3 regions of the Companilactobacillus alimentarius DSM 20249 genome follow, and region 3 is predicted to be linked to each of the others. Evidence: predicted binding sites of a transcription regulator. Region 3 holds the regulator's gene; each other region holds the start of a gene.
The links. The regulator HrcA, encoded in region 3, represses chaperone genes, less so after heat shock. The targets are predictions, from matches to a motif close to TTAGCACTCNNNNNNNNNGAGTGCTAA.
Positions count from the first base shown of each region.

Region 1: a site for HrcA is predicted at 3,201-3,227, ahead of clpP (ATP-dependent Clp endopeptidase proteolytic subunit ClpP). Genes of this name have one in related genera too.
Region 2: a site for HrcA is predicted at 3,598-3,624, ahead of groES (co-chaperone GroES). Genes of this name have one in related genera too.

Region 1 is NZ_CP018867.1:1,013,216-1,020,630, reverse strand. Features, by position in the region: gene LA20249_RS04955 (ABC transporter permease) at 1-1,006, opposite strand, end outside; gene LA20249_RS04950 (ABC transporter ATP-binding protein) at 1,055-1,759, opposite strand; gene LA20249_RS04945 (TetR/AcrR family transcriptional regulator) at 1,890-2,507, shown strand; gene clpP (ATP-dependent Clp endopeptidase proteolytic subunit ClpP) at 2,593-3,180, opposite strand; gene LA20249_RS04935 (acyltransferase family protein) at 3,282-4,406, opposite strand; gene LA20249_RS04930 (LysR family transcriptional regulator) at 4,491-5,366, opposite strand; gene LA20249_RS04925 (ACP S-malonyltransferase) at 5,500-6,399, shown strand; gene mdcA (malonate decarboxylase subunit alpha) at 6,403-7,415, shown strand, end outside.
Region 2 is NZ_CP018867.1:2,313,432-2,320,846, forward strand. Features, by position in the region: gene LA20249_RS11160 (redox-sensing transcriptional repressor Rex) at 1-170, shown strand, start outside; gene manA (mannose-6-phosphate isomerase, class I) at 192-1,160, shown strand; gene LA20249_RS11170 (cation:dicarboxylate symporter family transporter) at 1,459-2,739, shown strand; gene LA20249_RS11175 (CPBP family intramembrane glutamic endopeptidase) at 2,901-3,527, opposite strand; gene groES (co-chaperone GroES) at 3,669-3,953, shown strand; gene groL (chaperonin GroEL) at 4,008-5,642, shown strand; gene LA20249_RS11190 (hypothetical protein) at 5,785-6,351, shown strand; gene LA20249_RS11195 (DUF554 domain-containing protein) at 6,460-7,155, shown strand; gene LA20249_RS11200 (DUF1819 family protein) at 7,271-7,415, shown strand, end outside.
Region 3 is NZ_CP018867.1:774,970-782,384, reverse strand. Features, by position in the region: gene truB (tRNA pseudouridine(55) synthase TruB) at 1-175, shown strand, start outside; gene ribF (riboflavin biosynthesis protein RibF) at 188-1,132, shown strand; gene LA20249_RS03770 (hypothetical protein) at 1,165-1,638, opposite strand; gene hrcA (heat-inducible transcriptional repressor HrcA) at 1,815-2,861, shown strand; gene grpE (nucleotide exchange factor GrpE) at 2,878-3,468, shown strand; gene dnaK (molecular chaperone DnaK) at 3,509-5,371, shown strand; gene dnaJ (molecular chaperone DnaJ) at 5,497-6,636, shown strand; gene lepA (translation elongation factor 4) at 6,746-7,415, shown strand, end outside.

The DNA of each region.
Region 1 (7,415 bases), 240 kb from region 3:
TAGTTAGGGACATATTATTGAGCTGTTTCTTTTTATCTTGCAATTGTTGCAGGTTATTTTTTGCTTTAAGTAAAGCTGATTTTTGGGATTTTAAAGTTTTACTTTGCTCGTTTAGTTGGTCAGCTTGAGCCGACAATTGAGTAAGAGCAGCAGTATTTCCAGATGCCTCGACTTGTTCTATTTGTGTCGAAAGTTTTTTCTGTGCAACTTGTAAGGTTGATTTAGCTGTTGAAAGCTTAGAATCACTTGCCTTGATAGTTTGATTTCCAGTGATTAGTTTTCGGTTGATCTTTTTACGCAATTTAGCAGTTTCAAGTTTATTGTGGTGATTCATTTTAGGTTGTAATGATTTAACTATTTTAGAAACTTTATTTTCATACTTTTGAGAGTAAGCATTACCACTGACATTTTTAAAACTGACTCGAGCAAAATTAGGATTGAGAGCTGAAAAGGCCTGCTTTTTGAGATAGGCGAAACCATAAAGTTGTCCAGTACCAGCAGTAGTGTTACCAATATTATCTTTTTTGAGATATTCGGTGGATTTTACAAAACCAACGATTTTAAAGGTGCTTTTCTTCAGACCGGAAGCGGTTTGCTTTTTAGTGCCAGTTAAATTAATAGATTCATTTAAATGATATTTGCCACGTAAGTTATCGCTTAAGACTATTTGGTTGGCAGTTTCTGGTCGATGTCCCTTAGTTAGAGTCATTTTAGAAAGGGAAGTTGGAACACTTTCGATTCGTAAAGCATGTTGTGTTTTTTTGATCAGAACATCTTTACTATGGCCAAAGTTAAGCTGTTTGATCTGTTTTAAATTTTTTAAATAAGTTTGATCAGATTGGCTTAAATATGTAGATGTAGTTATTTTTGCATCAGCCAAATTTGATTTATCATAGGCATTTTGAGCAGTTTGTCGCATATTGGGACCAGTAACGTTTAGGCCGATTAATATGAAGACACCTAATATTAATAGAGCTGATACGGACAGAAAGCGCCCTAATGACATCTTAAATTCTCGTCTAATATTTTTATTTAATGTTTTCAATTTCTACACCTACCATTCGAGTTTTTCAACTGGCATTGGATTAGGATTATGTGTCTCCGACTTAATTTGACCATCGGTGATTTCGATTACATGGTCGGCCATTTTTTTGATCAGACTATTATGAGTCACGATAATTACGTTTTTGTGATAATTATGGGTGAAATCTTGAAATAGTTGTAAAATCTTTTTACCTGTTTTGTAATCGAGAGCACCTGTTGGTTCATCTGCCAGTAGTAGATCAGGGTTTTTAGCAATTGCACGTGCGATGGCAACTCGTTGTTGTTCACCACCTGATAGTTGGGCAGGAAAGTTATTCATCCTAGATTTAAGTCCCACTGCTTCTAAAGCGTCTTTTGCACGCATCGGCTGCTCGGTGATTTCAGCTGCTAATTCGACATTCTCCAAGGTTGTTAAGTTCTGAACTAGATTATAAAATTGAAAAACAAAGCCAATTTTTTTACGACGATAAGTTGTTAAACCTTTTGTATCTAAAGTAGCTAACTCGACGCCATTAATATTGACTGATCCGCTAGTAAGCTTGTCCATTCCTCCTAAAACATTTAGGAGTGTGGACTTCCCAGCTCCAGAGGCTCCTAAAATAATAGTGAGTTCTCCTTGAGCAATTTCAAAACTAATATCATCATTAGCATTAACGGCATTGGTTCCTTTCCCATAAGTTTTGGTTTCATTTTTGACTGAAATAAAATTTGTCATTGTATTTCCCCTCCAACTGATAATATAATGAACACCGTGTTGATTAATTGTTCAAGGTCATTAAACCATTAGATGGTTCTATTTCAATGTTCAGATTTGTAAAAAGTGTTGATTAAGTTAGGAGAGTAGCATGGCATCACAAAAAGAGCGACAAGAAAAAACTGAAACAAATATTATTCAAGCATTGCTAGAAGTTGGGCAGACAAAACCTTTGGCTCAAATTTCAGTCAGTGACATTACTCGAGTCAGTCACATTAATCGTGGAACATTTTATTTACATTTTCTTGATAAAAATGATTTGGTCAATCAAGTCACCAAAGGATTCATCGAGCAAGTTCAGATGATTTTGCGTACGGAAATGAGTGAATCAATGGATTATCGATATTTTTCTGAGGACAAACCATATCCAGTGATTAAAAATCTGGTCGACTTGGTTGCTGAAAACAAAGAATTAGTCAGATTTATGCTAGGAATCAATGGCGATCCAGAATTTTATCCTACAATTACGGCAGAATTAAAAACGGCTATTTTGAATGATCTAAAGCGAGTTAAGGGAAATCAAGATTTTACTTCTAGTATTCCAAATGAGTATGCGATTCGTTTGATCACTAGTATGATTCTGACTATTATTAAAACTTGGATCGATGGCGATGATGGTTTGACTAAGGAAGCAGTTTCAAAAATAATTATGAAAGGGTTGTATCTATCGCCTTATCAAATGCTGGGAATAGGAAAATCAAGAAAATAATTAATTCAATTGTCAAAATGAAGAGAACAAAAAAACAGCTAGATCAAAATGATCTAGCTGTTTTTAAAACTTTACTGAGTAAAAATTACTTTTCAGCTTTATTAGTCATGATTTCATCAATCAAACCATAATCCTTAGCTTCTTGGGCTGTCATGTAGTTGTCACGATCAGTATCCTTTTGTAGTTTTTCAAAGGTTTGACCAGAATTATCAGCCAAAATGTGATTTAATCTCTTTCTTGTCTTCAAGATCTCTTGAGCAGCAATTTCAATTTCTGTTTGTTGACCTTGAGCACCACCTAATGGTTGGTGAATGAGGACAGTTGAGTTTGGTAGGGCAAAACGCTTGCCTTTAGTACCAGCTGACAACAAGACACTGGCCATTGAAGCAGCCATACCTGTTGCAATTGTTTGGACGTCAGATTTAACGAAATTCATAGTATCCATGATAGCCAATCCATCGGTAACTGAGCCACCGGGAGAGTTGATGTACATAGAAATATCCTTATCTGAATCCTGAGCGTCTAGGAATAGCAATTCAGCAATGACTGTATTAGCCATTTGACTGTTAACCTCACCTGACAACATGATGATTCTGTCTTTTAATAATCTTGAGTAAATATCATAGGCACGTTCGCCACGTGAACTCTGTTCAATAACTGTAGGAACTAACATAAAATGCCTCCTGTTTTTAATTAGCACTCTTAATAGCACAGTGCTAATTTAGCATAATATTAATATGGGGTCAACAAACAAAGCTTGATAAATAAAAATAATTATTTGGTTTCGGTAGAAACACCCTGTCTAGTAACAGAATTTTTAACTTTAGACCAAACAATGTGGAACGTGTAGGCTGAAGCAAATGATAATATCCAAGTTAATAAATAGCAAACAACAATAGCTAAAATTGGATTAATTTCTGATAAATTTTGTCCACCTAATCTCCAAATGATTTGAAGCCAGAAAACGTTGGACAGGTAAGCTCGATAAGCGTAAGTTGCTAGAAAGTGAAAAATCGGTAAAGCTTTCGAATTAGTATTAATGTGATGAATTGCAAGTGTTGCTACTAATCCGATTACTAAAAGAGCATACAGTGTCATTGAAGGCTTATAGTAAGGCGCATTGGCTAAACTAACTGGGTATCCGAAAGCAAATAATTCGCGGTTGGTCCAGTAGAAGACAGCTACTAGTAAGATTATCAAAATTGGAAAGGCCTTTTTGAGAAAGCTTTCCAATTTAGTACGAAACATCCAAGCTAAGACTCCAAAAATACCATAGATAGCGAAACTAATAAAGATTCTATCCAGTAAGTACCAACTTTGTTCATGAGGTCCGTGAAAGACTTGCATATCGTAGAAATAAATCCAAGCACCGAATACTAATACAGTCAAAATAATGGTCCAAAGACCACGTTTAACATTGCCCTTTACCCAATGGGCTAGAGCCCAAAAGAAAGGCATTAAGATGATGAACTGTAACATCATCGTGTTATACCACAAGTGCGGTGCAGCATTACCATTGATGAAATGCCAACAAAAAGAAGCAAGATTATTAAATTTATTGACTTGTTGGACATTTGGAAAAATTAATAGGTAAGCTAGGGTCCACCAAATCGTGGGCACAAAAAGAGCAGACCATTGTTTCTTCATATATCCACCATAATTACCCCAGGTGTTTTCATTTGTGGTCCGAGTCGTGGTATATAAAATACCAAAAATAAAGGCTGGAGCAGTAAACTTCACCAAGTTATAAATAATTCCGATTGGAGTTTGATAACTAAAACTAGGATTGGCTGATAAAACTAAACTAAGTACGGTCTGCATCATAACGGCAGTACAAGCAAAGACTTTCATATAGTCACCTATATCAGCTTTGGGCGTAATGTCTTTTTTTATATTCATGTGACGATCTCCCCTTGTAAAATTGTGAGATCAACAAAAGGAAATATTTAGACTCAATATATTCTCATCTCGAAAAAATTGCAACTAAATTTTTAATTCGGAGCGTTGAAAGGATAAGAAAATCAAAATCAGTTCATTACTGATTTCACGTTGGGTATTGCTAAGATTTTTATGGGGTGAAGCAAGATAAATCGTTCGTTGTAAAGGGTCAGGAGTCAGGCGTGCTAGTTGGACTTTGGAATCGATAGTTTGCCAAGTGACAGAGGGAATAAAACTTAGACCAACACCAGCTTCAATGATTCCACGGACAGTTGCCGGATCATCGGCCTCATACTTATAGTTTAAAGTGATATCCCGTTTTAAAAAATATTTATCGATTGTCACACGCAAGGGGTTGTCAGGAGAGAGACCAATCATTTTCTCAGAAGTTAATTCCTCTGGTTTGACGAAATGCTGGCTATAACCGTAGTTGATATTCCAACCAACAAAAATTTCTTCCTTTAATACGGGTACATTGGTCAATCCTTGTAAAGGAGTACTTGTGATAATAAAGTCGAATCGTTTAAAATCGGTTTCCCTAACGTTATGTTGAGCGATGTTCAATCTAACATTAGGGAATTTTTCTTTAATATTAGTGACAATGTTAGGAATAAAAGGAGAGGCTACTTCCATTAATAGGGAAACGGGATATTGAGTTTGATCAAGTCCACCTTTAACAGCAGATATTCCTCGATTCAATTCCTCTAGGCTGTCGTTGACGTAACTGTAAAATAATTTACCAGCTCGATTCAATTTCAGAGTTCGACCCGTCCGATCAAACAGCTTGGTATTCAATTCATCTTCTAATTGCTTGATAGTTTTACTCACAGCAGGCTGCGATACATAAAGAATACTAGCTGCTTTGGTGATGCTTTCCTGATTAGCAACGACGACAAAATATTTTAATTGATTAAGATTCAAAATACGCACCTCCACATAACCAAATGGTTAAGTATCTTGCTTTTTATATATTATACATGTTATGAATTCGCAATTATACTGAATCTGTGAGATCAATAGGAAGGATTGTTGGAGGTGATTAATTATCAGAACTTTGTGGATATTTCCAGGCCAAGGTGGTCAAAGAAGTGGGATGTTGAAAGAAGTCCCACAAGAAATGATTCAACGGGTAAAAGAATTAACTGGAGTGCAATTGCAAGATGATGAGAAAGCATATCATGATTCGATTCAGATTCAGTTAGGAATTTTGATGTTGCAATTATTTAGTATCCGACAGTTACAGTCAATTAAGCAAAAACCAGACGCAGTTGCAGGTCATTCTTTAGGAATTTTTGCAGCAGCAGTTGCTTCAGGTGTTATTAGTGAAGATGATGCGATTAAGATTGTCTACATCCGTTCAATGAAGATGCAAGAATCTTATCCAACAGGCTATGGGATGGGTGCAATCGTTGGCTTGACGAGAAAAGAAGTTTCCAATTTAGTGAGTCAAGTTAATAATAATGACCAACCAGTCTTTACTTCAAATCAAAACTCGGAATTACAAACTGTGATTTCTGGCTCGATTGTGGGTATTAAGAAAGTTTTGACATTGGCGAAGGAAAACAGTGCTCAGAAAACAGTACTTTTAAAAGTGCCAGTTCCGTCACATTCTCCTTTGATGCAAAAAGTTGCTGACGTGTTGGAAAAAGAATTGGCAAATATTGAATTGCAGAATCCACAATGTACTTACTTAGCTAATTACAATGGTCACGCTATAAGAAAAGTCGACGGTATCAAATACGATATGATCAACAACCTGACTCATCCCGTTTATTGGGACACGATGATGGATGTTGCGTCTGAACTTGGAATTGATACAACACTTGAGATTAAACCTGGGCAGACTTTTACTAAGTTAGTTAAGAGTAAGTTTCCTGATTTTAGAACCATCACCATGAATAGTATGAATCTCGATGATATTGAATTTTTGTTAGAAAAATGGAAAAGAGGATAATCGATGGCTAATAGAAGTTGGACTCAAAACCGTGATGCCAAAGCTAGTAAGATGAGCAATATTTCATCATTATTAGACGGTAAGTTAGTTAAAACAGAAAATGCTAAAGAATTATTAGAAAATGTTATCAAACCTGGCGACAGAGTTGTTTTGGAAGGTGACAATCAAAAACAAGCTAGTTTCTTATCAGAGACTTTAGCTTCAGTAGATCCTGAAAAAGTTCATGATCTACATATGATCATGTCCAGTGTGTCCCGTCCTGAGCATTTGGATATTTTTGAAACTGGTATTGCTAAGAAATTAGACTTTTCCTTTGCAGGACCTCAGAGTACTAGAATTTCACAAATGATTGCTGATGGAACGGTGGAAGTTGGCGATATCCATACTTACTTAGAGTTATACGCTCGTTTGTATGTTGATTTGATTCCTAATGTTGTCCTAGTTGCCGCTGACAAAGTTGATCGTGATGGAAATCTTTATACCGGTGCTAATACAGAAGAGACACCAGTTATTGTTGAATCAGCTGCTTTCAAGGATGGAATCGTCATCGTTCAAGCTAATGAAATCGTTGATAAAGTTCCGCGTGTGGATATTCCTGGTGACTGGGTCGATATTGTTGTTCCTGCTGATGAACCATATCAATTGGAACCACTATTTACCCGTGATCCTCAAAATGTGACCGAATTGCAAATTCTTATGGGAATGATGGCAATCCGTGGTATTTATGAAAAACATAATGTTCAAACAGTTAACCATGGTGTTGGTTTCAATACTGCCGCAATTGAATTGTTATTGCCAACTTATGGTGAACAACTTGGTTTGAAGGGGAAGATTGTTCCTAATTGGGAAGTTAACCCAACACCTACTTTGATTCCTGCAATTGAAAGTGGCTGGGTCCAAACAATCCACAGTTTCGGTGGAGAAGTCGGAATGGAAAATTATATCGCTCATCGTCCTGATATTTTCTTCGTCGGTAAAGATGGCAGTATGCGTTCCAATCGTGCCTTTGGTCAAAT
Region 2 (7,415 bases), 800 kb from region 3:
ACTTATTGGCTGATGCGGGAGTTAGAGGGGTTCTGAACTTTACACCGGTTATTATCAACGTTCCAAGCAGTATTCGAGTTCATTATGTTGATTTAGCTAATGAATTGCAGACACTGATCTTTTTCTTAGATCGTGATAAGTCGAATAATAATGAAGAACAAGAAGAATAATATTTTTGGGGGAAAGTAATTATGAGTGAACCATTATTTCTAAAACCAGTATTCCACGAAAAAATTTGGGGTGGAAGAAAGCTTGCAACTAAGTTTGGTTATAAGATTCCTGATGGCACAATTGGAGAATGTTGGGCTATTTCAGGACATCCAAATGGTAGAACTAAGGTAGAAAATGGTGAATTTGCTGGTCAATATGTTGATGACCTGTGGAAGAATCATAGTGAACTATTTGGCAATCCGAAAGGCAAGGTCTTTCCACTTTTGACAAAGATTTTGGATGCTGAAGATAGTTTATCAGTTCAAGTTCATCCCGACAATGAGTATGCAGAGGAACATGAGCATGAATTGGGTAAGACTGAATGCTGGTATATCATTGATGCTGAACCAGGTTCATATTTGATTTATGGACACAATGCAAAGAACAAAGCTGAACTCGATAAAATGATCGAATCAGGCGACTGGGAGCACCTTTTGAGAAAGGTTCCTGTTAAGACTGGTGAATTCTACTTTGTCCCAAGTGGGACTGTTCATGCTTTGAACAAGGGTATCATGGCTTTGGAAACTCAACAAAGCAGTGACACAACATATCGTCTTTATGATTATGATCGTGTTGATAAGACTACTGGTAAGAAACGTGATCTTCATATTAAACAATCTGAGGATACAATCACGGTTCCTCATAAAGATCCAAAATTAAATATTGAGACTAAAGAAGAGGGCAAGAACAAATTTACAACTTTTGTTCAACCACCAGTTTCACCATTCTTCTCAGTTTATCACTGGGAGATTAAAGAACCAGCTGAAATGCATCATCAAATCGGTAAATATACTTTGATTTCTGTAATTAATGGTCAAGGTAAGATTACTGTTGATGGTAAAGACTATGACTTGAAGAAGGGGATTCACTTGATTGTTCCCGCTACAGTTGATAGTTGGAAGCTTTCAGGAGATTTGGATATCATTGCTTCTGAATCCGGCGAAGATTAAAAATAAACTTAAATAAAAGAGAAAGTAGTATCTATTAGGATTACACATCATAAAGTGTTAATCCCGATAGATACTACTTTTGGTTTTTGGGATAAAATTGTTCTAAAAAAAGCCGGATGTTTCGTTTGCTTTTATTCTGAAATTAAGCAAAAAAAGAACTATTATTTGGCATCTCTAATAAAAGGTTCGTACATTAGAAGCAAATGAAAAAAAACTAAGTTGGAACCGTTATCAATTTCATTTTTCACAAAAAATCGTCTATAATTATAGATAAGTTATTTTCAAAGGGGACTTTAAATTGCAAAGACAACGATTTTTTCGAGTCAGTCTAGGTTGGCAAATTATTATTGGTTTGATCTTAGGAATTGTTCTAGGTCAAGTGTTTTACCAAAATAAGGCTGCTATTCAAGTAATGCAGAATATTGGTACTATGTTCATCTCGATGATTCAGATGATTGTTTTACCAATTGTTATATCATGTTTGACAGTTGGAATTGCCAATATGGGCGATATCAAGAAATTAGGACGGATCGGATTAAAAACTTTATTATATTTTGAGATCATGACAACATTAGCGATTATTATTGGTATTATCGTGGCTAATGTTACACATCCCGGTACCTTTATTGATATTCATAGCTTAAAAGGTTCGGATATTAGTCAATACACGTCAACGGCCAAAACTGCCAAACATTCGGGTATTTGGTCAATTTTGATGGGAATCATCCCTACTAATATTTTTGCGTCATTAGGAAAGGGTGATATGTTACCAATCATCTTCTTTTCAGTACTATTTGGTTTAGGAACAGCTTCGATTGGTAAGCAGGGACAAATTATTACTGATACTTTGAATGCTGTTGCCAACGTTATGTTTAAAGTTACTAATTGGGTCATGCGCCTAGCTCCAATTGGTGTCTGTGCGTTGATTGGAGTAACTGTTGGTGAGATGGGCTTTAACTCACTGAAACCTTTGGCGTTATTTATTGTAATTGCTTATGCGACAATGGCTTTCTTCGTCTTTGTTGTTATGGCGGGTGTTGGACATTTGTTCCACGTTAGATTTTATGAATTATTTAGAATTATTGAAAATGAAGTAACTTTAGCTTTTACAACTGCTAGTTCGGAAGCAGCGCTTCCTAAAATGATTGAAAAAATGCAGAAATATGGTGCCTCTAAAGGGATTGTCTCCTTTGTTATCCCAACTGGATATACTTTTAACCTTGATGGTTCCGCCATTTATCAATCTTTAGCGGCTTTATTCTTAGCTCAGGCTTATAATATTCATCTAACTCTTGGGCAACAAATTACCCTTGTAGTGGTATTGATGTTAACATCTAAAGGGATGGCCGGGGTGCCAGGTGCCTCATTTGTTGTACTCTTAGCCACAGTATCAACAATCGGTGTTCCAATGCAAGGTTTGACCTTCATTGCTGGTATCGACCGTCTTGTAGATATGGGACGTACCGCTGTTAACGTTGTCGGTAATTCTTTGGCAACTATTATCATTGCAAAGAGTGAAAGGGAATTTGATGAGGATAAGCGGGAGAAATATGTCGCATCCTACAAACGTGGAAAGTAATAAAAGTTTCCATGTAGTAAAAAACGATTTAAACACAAACAAGACAATGGATTCAGTAACTTATTTTTAAGTTATTGGGTTCATTGTTTTTATTTTGTATTAAAAAAGGCATCTCTTGTAATCATTAGTGATTGCAAAAAATGTCCTTTTGATAGAAAAATTTATCTCATTGAAATTGTTAAGACTATGGCATTCATCAAAATATGACTGCCAGCACTGATGTATATATTCTTAGATTTGTAATAAATGAAGGAGAACCAAAGCCCCATTGCTACATAAACTAAAAATCTGGTGTCTTGGTGCATAAAGGCAAACAGAAAAGCAGAAATAATTGCGGCGATGTAAATGTTCGTTGGCTTTATCAAGTTAGCAAAGAAAAGTCGTCTGAAGATAACTTCTTCCATGATAGGGGCACAGATCAAAACGTAAAGGAAATAGTACGGATAGGCTTTGATCATTAATAATAATTGCATAGTATTTTGTGAACTAGTACTTGTGTGAAAGATTAATTGATCCAAGAAAATAGCACCGTATTGTAAAACTATGGCGCCAATCGTACCTAAAATGATCCATTGTAAACTGTGGTTCAATGTTGGTCGACTTTCGAAAGGAAACTTTTGGTCAAGCTTGACTAAATACATCATGATTCCAGTGGCAACTAAAGCGCCAAGGGTTAGAATGATGAAATAGATGCTGCCGGTAATTGATAACATATTTAGAATTGAGCCTAATAACAATAATAATATGTAAGTTAATAATGTAAAAAATTGATTTTTAGGAAAAGTCATGATAACTCCTTATTTTTTTGAAGGTAAATACTTGCATGTTTTCAATATAATGTTAATATAAAACTTGTGATTAGCACAAGAGATGTTCGAGTGCTAAAGCTAATAAAAATATAACAGAAATAATAATCGGAGGGATTTAAATTGTTAAAACCACTTGGAGATAGAGTAATTGTAACAGTCGATGAAGAAGAAGAAAAGACAGTCGGCGGGATTGTTTTAGCAAACAATGCTAAAGAGAAGCCACAAACAGCAGAAGTTGTAGCTGTAGGTGACGGGTTAGTTACTGACGATGGAAAGAAATTGCCTATGAGTGTTAAAAAAGGTGATAAAGTTCTTTTTGATAAATACTCAGGCTCAAAAGTTAAGTATGAAGACAGTGAATATTTAATCCTTCATGAAAAAGATATCATGGCAGTTATTGACTAATAAATATTAAATAAAAAAATTATTAATTAAAATTATGACGGAGTGTGAAAATTAATGGCAAAAGAAATTAAATTTTCAGAAGATGCACGTGCAAAGATGCTTGAAGGTGTCAACAAGCTAGCTGATACTGTTAAGACAACTATCGGACCTAAGGGTAGAAACGTTGTTCTTGAAAAGAGCTACGGTTCACCAGAGATCACTAATGATGGTGTCACAATTGCTAAGAGCATTGATTTAGAAGACCACTTTGAAAATATGGGTGCTAAACTTGTTTCTGAAGTTGCTTCAAAGACAAATGACATTGCTGGTGATGGTACTACTACAGCTACTGTTTTGGCTCAAGCAATCGTTAAGGAAGGTATGAAGAACGTTACAGCTGGTGCTAACCCTGTTGGTATCAGAAGTGGTATTGAAAAGGCTACTAAAGCTGCTGTCGATGAACTTCATAACATTTCACATGAAGTATCAGGCAAGAGCGATATTGCTCAAGTAGCTTCAGTTTCATCTGCAAGTAAAGAAACTGGTAATTTGATTGCCGACGCTATGGAAAAAGTTGGTAACGATGGTGTTATCACAATTGAAGAATCAAAGGGTATTGATACAACTCTAGATGTTGTTGAAGGTATGCAATTCGATCGTGGATATATTTCACAATACATGGTTACTGATAACGACAAGATGGAAGCTGATCTTGATAATCCATATATCTTGATTACTGATAAGAAGATCTCAAATATTCAAGACATTTTGCCATTACTACAAAAGATTGTTCAACAAGGTAAGTCATTATTGATCATTGCTGATGACATTGATGGTGAAGCATTGCCAACACTTGTTTTGAATAAGATTCGTGGTACATTCAATGTTGTTGCTGTTAAGGCTCCAGGCTTTGGTGACCGTCGTAAAGCTCAACTTGAAGATATTGCTACATTAACAGGCGCTCAAGTTATCACATCTGACCTTGGTCTTGAACTAAAAGACACTACAATGGATCAATTGGGTCAAGCTGGTAAAGTTACTGTTACAAAAGACAATACAACAATTGTTGAAGGATCTGGCGACAAGGATGCTATCAATGAACGTGTTGAAACAATCAAGAAGCAAGTTGCCGAAACAACATCAGATTTCGACAAAGAAAAGCTTCAAGAACGTTTGGCTAAATTAGCTGGTGGTGTTGCCGTAGTTAAAGTCGGTGCTGCTACTGAAACAGAATTGAAAGAACGCAAGTACAGAATTGAAGATGCCCTAAACTCTACACGTGCCGCTGTTGAAGAAGGTTACGTTGCTGGTGGTGGTACAGCTTTGATGAATGTACTAAGCAAGGTTAAGGCTCTTAAAGAAGACGGAGACGTTCAAACTGGTATTAACATCGTTGCACGTGCTCTTGAGGAACCATTACGTCAAATCGCTGAGAATGCTGGTTTTGAAGGTTCAGTTATCGTTGAACACATCAAGACACAAGACAATGAAGTTGGTTTCAATGCTGCTACTGACAAGTGGGAAAACATGGTTAAGGCCGGAATCATCGACCCAACTAAAGTTACACGTTCAGCATTACAAAACGCAGCCAGTGTTGCCGCATTGTTGTTGACAACTGAAGCTGTTGTCGCTGACAAGCCAGAAAAGAATGCAGCACCAGCCGCACCTGCAGCTAATCCTGCAGCCGGCGGTATGGGCGGCATGATGTAATAAAGATTTTCTAATCTTTAAAATTGATTGAAATTTAATAAAAGCGTTGGCAGATTAAGTTCTGTTGACGCTTTTTTTGCTGTAGATTGAATTGACACGTATAATGTTACTTAATGTAGAAAATTAGAAAAGAGAACAAAAGATGGAGAGTATTGATTTTGGACGAAAGATTAATTACGTGCCCATGGCAATCAGTTGGGGAGTAGGATTAATTGCTGGTATTTTAATTTATATATTCACAAGACAAGCGTTGCTAGCAGTTATTTTGGGGGTGGCAATTTTAGTAGTAGTTGCCTTGGTATACGCCAAAACCTTATCGGATTTTTATGGTTACTGGTCCATTGATGATAAGGGAATCACAAGCTTTAATTATCAGAATTTTAATGTAAGATTTCAATCCGTTTTACTAACTTTTAGCGAGGATCCATTGAAGATTGAATTCAAAAATATTAAATCTTTAAAAGTCGTCGTCGGTAAAGATATGAATGCTCCAGCTAATATTTTGGGAGGTTCGTTTAATGCTCCAAAGAGAATCATGTTTCATTTGCCAACACCTTATTATTTGGAATTGCAATTAAATGATGGCCGAGAAATTTATTTGGATCTATCGGCTGATTGGGATGATACTCAGACGATTCAGTATGTGATTGGTTTGATAATGAGTAAGGCTAATATTGAAGCTAGTATTGTTAAACAAGCCCAAGAATAAGATTAAGAATTGTATATTTACGTAAATAAAATTCAAAAACTCAAACTTTTTGTTGTTTAGAAGTTTATACTTATAAATTAAAATAATAATAATTTGAGGGAGTTTATTTTGATAGGGACATTATTTAACGTTGCCATGATTATAGTGGGTAGCTTTGCGGGAAGTTATTTTAAAAAAGGTATTAAAGCAGAATATAATAAGATTTTGACGCAGGCTTTGGGCTTAGCAGCAATAGCGGTTGGTATCAATGCGGTAGTGCAAAACATGCCAAAAAGCCACTATCCTGTGTTGTTCATCGTCAGCCTAGCAATTGGTGGCGTGATAGGACAATGGCTCGATCTGGAAAAACATTTTGACAAATTAGTTGGAAGATTCTCTAAACCTAGTGCTGATGGTAAAAATAATCTAGCTGAAGGCTTAGCAACCGGAATTTTGTTATATTGTATCGGTTCATTGTCGATTCTAGGACCAATTCAAGCCGCTTTGAATAAGGATTACACATTCTTGTTTACCAACGGAATGTTGGATGGAATTACTTCGATAGTTTTGGCTTCGACCTTTGGGTTTGGAATGGTCCTTGCAGCAGTGGCAGTTTTTTGTTGGCAGGATAGTATTTATTTGATCGCTATGTTATTGCAGAATTCAATTAATACTAATATGATTACCGAATTAACCGTTGTCGGTGGAATTTTGATCTTGGCTTCCGGATTAGGATTGTTGAATATTAAGAAAATTAAAGTTTTGAATCTTTTACCATCTTTGATTGTGCCAATTGTGGTTGTTGGGGTTTTGTCGATGTTTTAGGAATAGATTGAATGGGAACATTTCTTATTGTTAAAAGGGATGCTTCTTTTTTTTACGTAATTTATAATATACTAGGAATATATACTGCAGATTATGCTTTAGAAAGTGGTAAAAGATGAAAAAATATAGTGCAGGAATGGTATCACATGCGTTTTGGTTAAATGAGTTTTCTCAGTACATTGATCTAGTAAATGATGGAATTTCAACGGAAGAAATAAAAAGAAAAAGCATTGAAGACAACTGTTTTAAACAGAGCACTA
Region 3 (7,415 bases):
AACTGATTATGAGTGGGAAGTAAGGGTACTTCATGGGGGCTTCTTAGAACTCAAAAATGCGGATACTACAAAGCAATTACGGGTCATGAAAGCAGGTACCACAAAGGCACTTTATAAGTATGATAAAATACGTGATATGTGGATACCTGATTTAATGTTATTAAATAATAAATAGAAGAGATTAAAAATGCAGATAATAAATGTTAAGCATCCGTTGAAAAAAAAGCAACGACCAGATGAGGATATTGTTTTGATCATGGGTTTTTTTGATGGGGTTCATTTAGGACATCAAAAAGTGATTAAAACTGGTGTCAATTTAGCTAAAAAGCATAATTTAAAGTCGGTTTTGTTAACCTTTGATCGTTCTCCACGAACTGTTTATCAACATGAAAAAAATTATAAGTATTTATCTACCATGTCTAGAAAAGCTGAATTAGTAGCAAAATTAGGCGTGGATATAATGTATTTTGTGAAATTTAGCCAAGACTTTGCTCAATTGAAACCACAAGAGTTTGTCGATCAATACATGATTGATTTAAAGGCCAAGTTTGTTGTGGCTGGATTTGATTATACTTATGGTAAAAAAGATATTGCTAATATGATGACATTGCCTCAGTATAGTCGAGATCAATTTGAGACAGTTACTGTAGCGGAACAATCGCTTGATGACCGAAAGATTGGCTCTAGTGCTATTAAAAAATTTATCAGTGAAGGACAAATTTCGTCTGCCAATCGTTTTCTCGGCTACCGCTATCAAAATCAAGGTACAGTAATCCATGGGTTGCAACGTGGACGAACTTTGGGGTTTCCCACAGCTAATTTAGCAGTAGATGAAGCTCAATTATTGCCAGGAATTGGCGTCTACACAACCCGAGTTGAGATTGATGGAAAATGGTATGGTGCTATGACTTCCGTTGGGTATAATGTTACCTTCAAAGAGAATACTGGCGTTACTGTTGAAACGAATATTTTTGATTTTGATCAAGATATTTATGGTCAAAGGCTTCGTTTGGAATGGGTAGATCGCCTGCGTGGTGAAGTAAAATTCTCCGGAGCTGATGGTTTAATCAAACAACTGCAACAAGATAAAGAGGATTCTTTACGAATTTTGCAAAATAAAGAATCCATCTAATCGTAATTTTTATAATAGATGGATTCTCTTAATTAATCTTTATTTTCATTGAGTAATTTGTCTTGTTGAACTAATTTCTTTAGTAGGTGTTCCATTTGTGGATTCGATTTCGCCATTTCTTGGAATTTCTGTAATTTAGTATTTTGTTCATAAATGGTCTCAAGATCATCCAACAATTCGGCACGTTTTTGTAAATGTTCCAGTACTTCGATAGATTTATTTTCTTGATTCTTGATGATCTCTTGAGGGATGACTGCAAGGATAGGTCGAGTAGCAATTCCTAGGTCATAATCACTGTTGAGTGCCGTTACGACTGCTGGGACAACGGGAAGTTCATTGTAGCCACTATTGGGTACAATAACTAAATCGTTGATTTTGACTTTGAAACCAACGTTCACGTAGCTGTAGGCCTTACCGGCTGTCAGTGAGATTAAGGTGGGAGCCTGAACTAATTCTTGATAATTGTGGGCTCGCATGAATTTTACACTGATAATTTGATTAGACATAATTACACCTCATCATATATATTTTGCCTTGATACTATCATATTTTTTATTAAAAAAAGCAATTAAAGAAATAATTTTTAAAAATGAGCTTGCATACTTGACACCATAAGGATAGATTGTTATATTTTACATTGTTAGCACTCAGGTATGAACAGTGCTAAAAGGAGGACGGTATAATGTTATCACAACGTCAAGATGCAATCTTGAGAGAAGTCGTGCGCATTTTTACAGATACCGGCCAGCCGGTTGGTTCAAAAACGTTGATGAATCAACTACCGTTTCACGTTAGTTCTGCAACAATCAGAAATGAAATGGCAGTTCTTGAAGAAGTAGGTTATCTCGAGAAAACCCACCTTTCTTCAGGAAGAATTCCTTCAGCAATGGGATACCGTTATTATCTTGATCATTTGGTACAGCCGACTAGTGTACCGCAAGATATTGCACAAAGGATCGACGATGACTTCGGTAAAACCTATCATCAAATAGGCGATATTATCGAACAATCTGCTAAGATCTTATCTCATTTAACTAGTTATACGGCGATTACCTTGGGTCCAGAGAGCAATTCGATCCTTCTAACAGGATTTAGAATCGTTCCTTTGAATCCACATCAGCTTATGGCAATTATTGTTACGAGTGATAATAATGTAGAAAATAACATTTATACAATTGATGATGATTTTGATACTTCATTGATTGAAAAAATAGTTAATATTGTTAATGATAAGTTGGTAGGAAAGCCATTGCCTAAGGTCATTAAAATGCTGCATGAAGATGTTCCAGCAATTCTTTCTGAGTATATGTATTCGTCTGATGGATTGTTAGATATGATGGATACGCTCTTTAAGAAAGCTGAATCTGAAAAGTATTATGTTGATGGTCAATTGAATCTTTTGAATTATGCTAATAATGAAGACTTATCACAAGTTCAATCATTATTTTCACTGATGAATCAAAGTACTGATTTAAGAAAATTGTTAGATCCAAGTATCGCAGACGATGGTATCAAAGTTCGTTTAGGTAGTGAGCTTGGTAGTGATGCATTGAAAAATTACAGCATTATAACTGCTAATTATGATGTGGGTCATCACGGTAAAGGTGTTATTGCCTTGTTAGGACCAACGACAATGCATTATTCACAATTAATTGGATTGTTAGGTGAATTTAGAGTTGAATTAGCCAAAAGACTGATCGATTATTATTCAAGGTATGATGATTCTTGAAATTTAGGAGGAAGTAATGGCAGATAAAGAAAAAGATCCAGATTTGAAGTCTTCTAAAAAAGCAGAAGAATCAGCTGCTAAGGAAACTTCAAAGACTGATAAAAAGGCTGAAAAATCAGCGAAAAAAGAAAGTGCTCAAAAGATCGATCCCAAAGATAAAGAGATTAAAGATCTAAAAGCTAAGAATGCGGATTTGGAAGATAAATTCTTAAGAAGCCAAGCTGAAATTCAAAACATGAACAATCGTCATAATAAAGAAGTTTCTGGTATTCTTAAATATGATGGTCAAAAGTTGGCAACAGAAATTCTTCCTGTCTTGGATAATCTTGAACGTGCTCTAAATGTTGAAGCTGACGATGAAGCCAGCAAGCAATTGAAAAAGGGTATTGAAATGGTTCAACAACATATGGTTAAGGCACTTCAAAATAATCACGTAACTGAAATAGACAACGCTGGTGAAAAATTTGATCCAACGTTCAGCCAAGCTGTTCAGACAGTTCCTGCTGATGATAAGCATAAGAAGGATACTGTAGTACAAGTTTTGCAAAAAGGTTACAAATTAGAAGATCGTGTCTTGCGTCCAGCGATGGTCGTTGTTGCACAATAATAAAAATAATAATTAAAAATTTAAAAAGAGGTTTTAGTTTATGTCAAAAGTTATCGGTATTGATTTAGGTACTACAAACTCAGCTGTAGCCGTCTTGGAAGGTGGATCACCAAAGATCATCACTAACCCAGAGGGTGCCAGAACTACTCCTTCAGTAGTTGCTTTCAAAGATGGTGAAATTCAAGTTGGTGAAGTTGCTAAGAGACAAGCAATCACAAATCCTGATACAGTTTCTTCAATCAAGCGTCACATGGGTGAGGCTGGATACAAAGTTAAAGCTGGCGGTAAGGAATATACACCACAAGAAATTTCAGCATTCATTCTTCAACACATTAAGAAGTTTTCTGAAGACTACTTAGGTGAAAAAGTAACAGACGCTGTTATCACAGTACCTGCATACTTCAATGATTCACAAAGACAAGCTACTAAGGATGCTGGTAAAATTGCTGGTTTAAATGTTCAACGTATTGTTAACGAACCAACAGCTTCAGCACTTGCTTATGGTCTAGATAATGATAAGGGTGACGAAAAGATCCTTGTATATGACCTTGGTGGTGGTACATTTGATGTTTCTGTACTTCAGCTAGGCGATGGTGTCTTCGAAGTACTTTCAACAAATGGTGATACACATCTTGGTGGTGATGACTTTGACCAAAAGATCATCGATTGGCTAGTTGCACAATTCAAGGAAAAGAATGGCGTTGACTTATCACAAGATAAGATGGCTCTTCAAAGATTGAAGGATGCTGCTGAAAAAGCTAAGAAAGATTTGTCAGGTGTTGCTCAAACATCAATCAGTCTTCCATTTATTTCATCAGGTGCTAATGGTCCATTACACTTGGAAGAAACATTGACACGTGCTAAGTTCGATGAATTGACATCAGATTTAGTTGAAAGAACTAAGATTCCAGTTGACAATGCATTGAAAGATGCAAATCTAACAAATTCTGACATTGACAAGGTTATCTTAAACGGTGGTTCAACACGTATTCCAGCCGTTCAAGAATCTGTTGCTAAGTGGACTGGTAAAGCTCCCGATCACTCAATCAACCCTGATGAAGCTGTTGCTTTAGGTGCTGCTATTCAAGGTGGTGTTATCTCTGGTGATGTTAAAGATGTTGTCTTACTTGATGTCACACCATTGTCACTTGGTATTGAAACAATGGGTGGAGTATTCACTAAATTGATTGACAGAAATACAACTATTCCAACAAGTAAGTCACAAGTATTCTCAACTGCTGCTGATAATCAAAGTGCTGTTGATATCCACGTTCTTCAAGGTGAACGTCCAATGGCCGCAGATAATAAGACTTTGGGTCGTTTCCAACTAACAGATATTCCTGCTGCACCACGTGGTGTACCTCAGATCCAAGTTAAATTTGATATTGATAAGAATGGTATTGTTAACGTATCTGCTAAGGATATGGGAACAAACAAGGAACAAAAGATCACTATCAAGAGTTCATCTGGTTTGAGCGATGAAGAAATCGACAAGATGATGAAAGAAGCTAAGGAACACGAACAAGAAGATAACAAGCGTAAGGAAGAGGTTGACGTTAAGAACGATGTTGAACAAACATTGTTTGCAACTGACAAGACTCTAAAAGACGTTAAGGGTAAAGTTTCTGATGACGAAATTAAGAAGGCCCAAGATGCTCGTGATGCTTTGAAGAAGGCTCAAGATTCTGGTGATCTTGAAGACATGAAGAAGAAACGTGACGATTTGAATAAGATTGTCCAAGACTTGTCTGTAAAACTTTATCAACAAGCTCAACAAGCACAACAAAAAGCTGGTGGCGATAAAGGTGCTACTGGTACGGATTCAACTGATGGCAAGAAGTCAGATGACGGTACCGTTGATGGCGACTTTTCAGAAGTAGATCCTGATAAAGATAAGAAATAATAATTGTGATGAAGAGCAGTCAGTTAATTACTAAAACCAATTTATGGTATAGTAAAACAATAACTGCTCTTTTGAGCGTTAAAAAGGAATAGGACTTAATTGTCCTGTCATACAAAGGTGATTTAATGGCAGATAGAAATCCATATGACGTACTAGGCGTTGATAAAAATGCTTCTGATGATGATATCAGAAAAGCGTTTCGTAAACTTTCAAAAAAATATCATCCTGATTTGAACAAGGCACCTGATGCCGAAGACAAATTTAAGGAAGTTAATGCAGCCTATGAAATTTTAAAAGACCCACAAAAGCGTGCTCAATATGATCAATATGGTTCTGCCGGTATGAATGGTGGCCAAGGAGGTTTTGGTGGTTTCAATGGTGCTGGAGCTGGAGATCAGTTCGGCGGATTTGAAGATATCTTTAGCCAATTCTTTGGCGGTGGCGGTGCTGCTCGTCAAAATCCTAATGCCCCAAGACAAGGTTCCGATCTTCAATATCGTATGGATCTGACTTTCGAAGAAGGAGTTTTTGGTAAGAAAACTAACATTTCCTACAATCGTGAAGAAGAATGTTCTACTTGTGGTGGTTCAGGTGCAAAACCTGGTACACATCCAGAGACATGTTCTAAGTGTCACGGTTCAGGTTATGTAGAAGTTGATCGTCAGACTCCACTTGGTCGTATGCGTACTAGAGTTGTCTGTGATGTCTGCAATGGTACTGGTAAAGAAATCAAAGAAAAATGCAATATTTGCCATGGTTCAGGTAAGGTAAACGAAAAGCATGAACTTAAGGTTACAGTTCCAGCTGGTGTTGAAGATGGACAACAAATGCGTCTTGATGGTCAAGGTGAGGCTGGAACCAACGGTGGACCTTATGGTGATCTTTATATTGTCTTCCATGTTGCTCCAAGCAAGGAGTTTAGACGTGATGGTTCGACAATTTATGCTTCAGTAAATATTAGTTTCCCTCAAGCTACTTTAGGTGATGAAATTAAAGTCAATACTGTGCATGGTCCCGTTAAGCTTAATGTGCCAAGTGGTACACAAACTGGGACTACATTCAGATTGCGTGGCAAGGGTGCTCCTGTTTTGAATAGCAAGAGTATCGGTGACGAAAAGGTTACAGTAAACATTGTTACACCCCGCAAACTTTCTGGTGAACAACGCAGTGCTTTGAAGAAATTTGCCGAAGCTGGTGGAGACAAAGTTAAAGAAAAAGATAGTAACTTTTTCAATAAAGTAAGAGATGCCTTTAAAGGCGAATAATAGTAAAAAAGAAGAGGCCATTGGTCTCTTCTTTTTTACATATAGAACATAGTAGTACAATAGTGTAAAATAGAAAGAATGATAAATTTCTGATAGAAGGGAATAATTTATGGATTTAGATCTCGATAAATTAAAAGAAAGACAAAAAAGAATTCGTAATTTCTCTATCGTAGCGCATATCGATCATGGTAAATCAACGATTGCTGATCGAATTTTGGAAAGAACCAAAACGGTTTCGAAACGTGAAATGAAAGCTCAAATCCTAGATGATATGGATCTGGAACGTGAACGTGGAATTACGATTAAATTGAATGCGGTTGAATTGGAATATGAGGCTAAAGATGGTCAGACTTATATATTTCACTTGATTGATACCCCAGGACATGTAGATTTCTCGTATGAAGTTTCACGTTCTTTGGCTGCCTGTGAGGGCGCATTGTTAGTTGTCGACGCAGCACAGGGGGTAGAGGCTCAAACATTAGCTAACGCTTATTTGGCAATTGATAACGACTTGGAGATCGTTCCGGTTATCAATAAAATTGATCTTCCTTCGGCTGAACCGGACAAGGTTAAAGAAGAGATTGAAGAGATGATCGGGATTGATGCTGAATCATCAATTTTAATGAGCGCTAAGACTGGTGTTGGTGTCGATGAACTCTTAGAGAGAATCGTTTCGGATGTTCCCGCTCCAACTGGAGATCTCGATAAACCTTTAAAGGCTTTGATCTTTGATTCAGTCTATGACAGTTACCGTGGCGTGGTCTTAGATGTACGTGTCC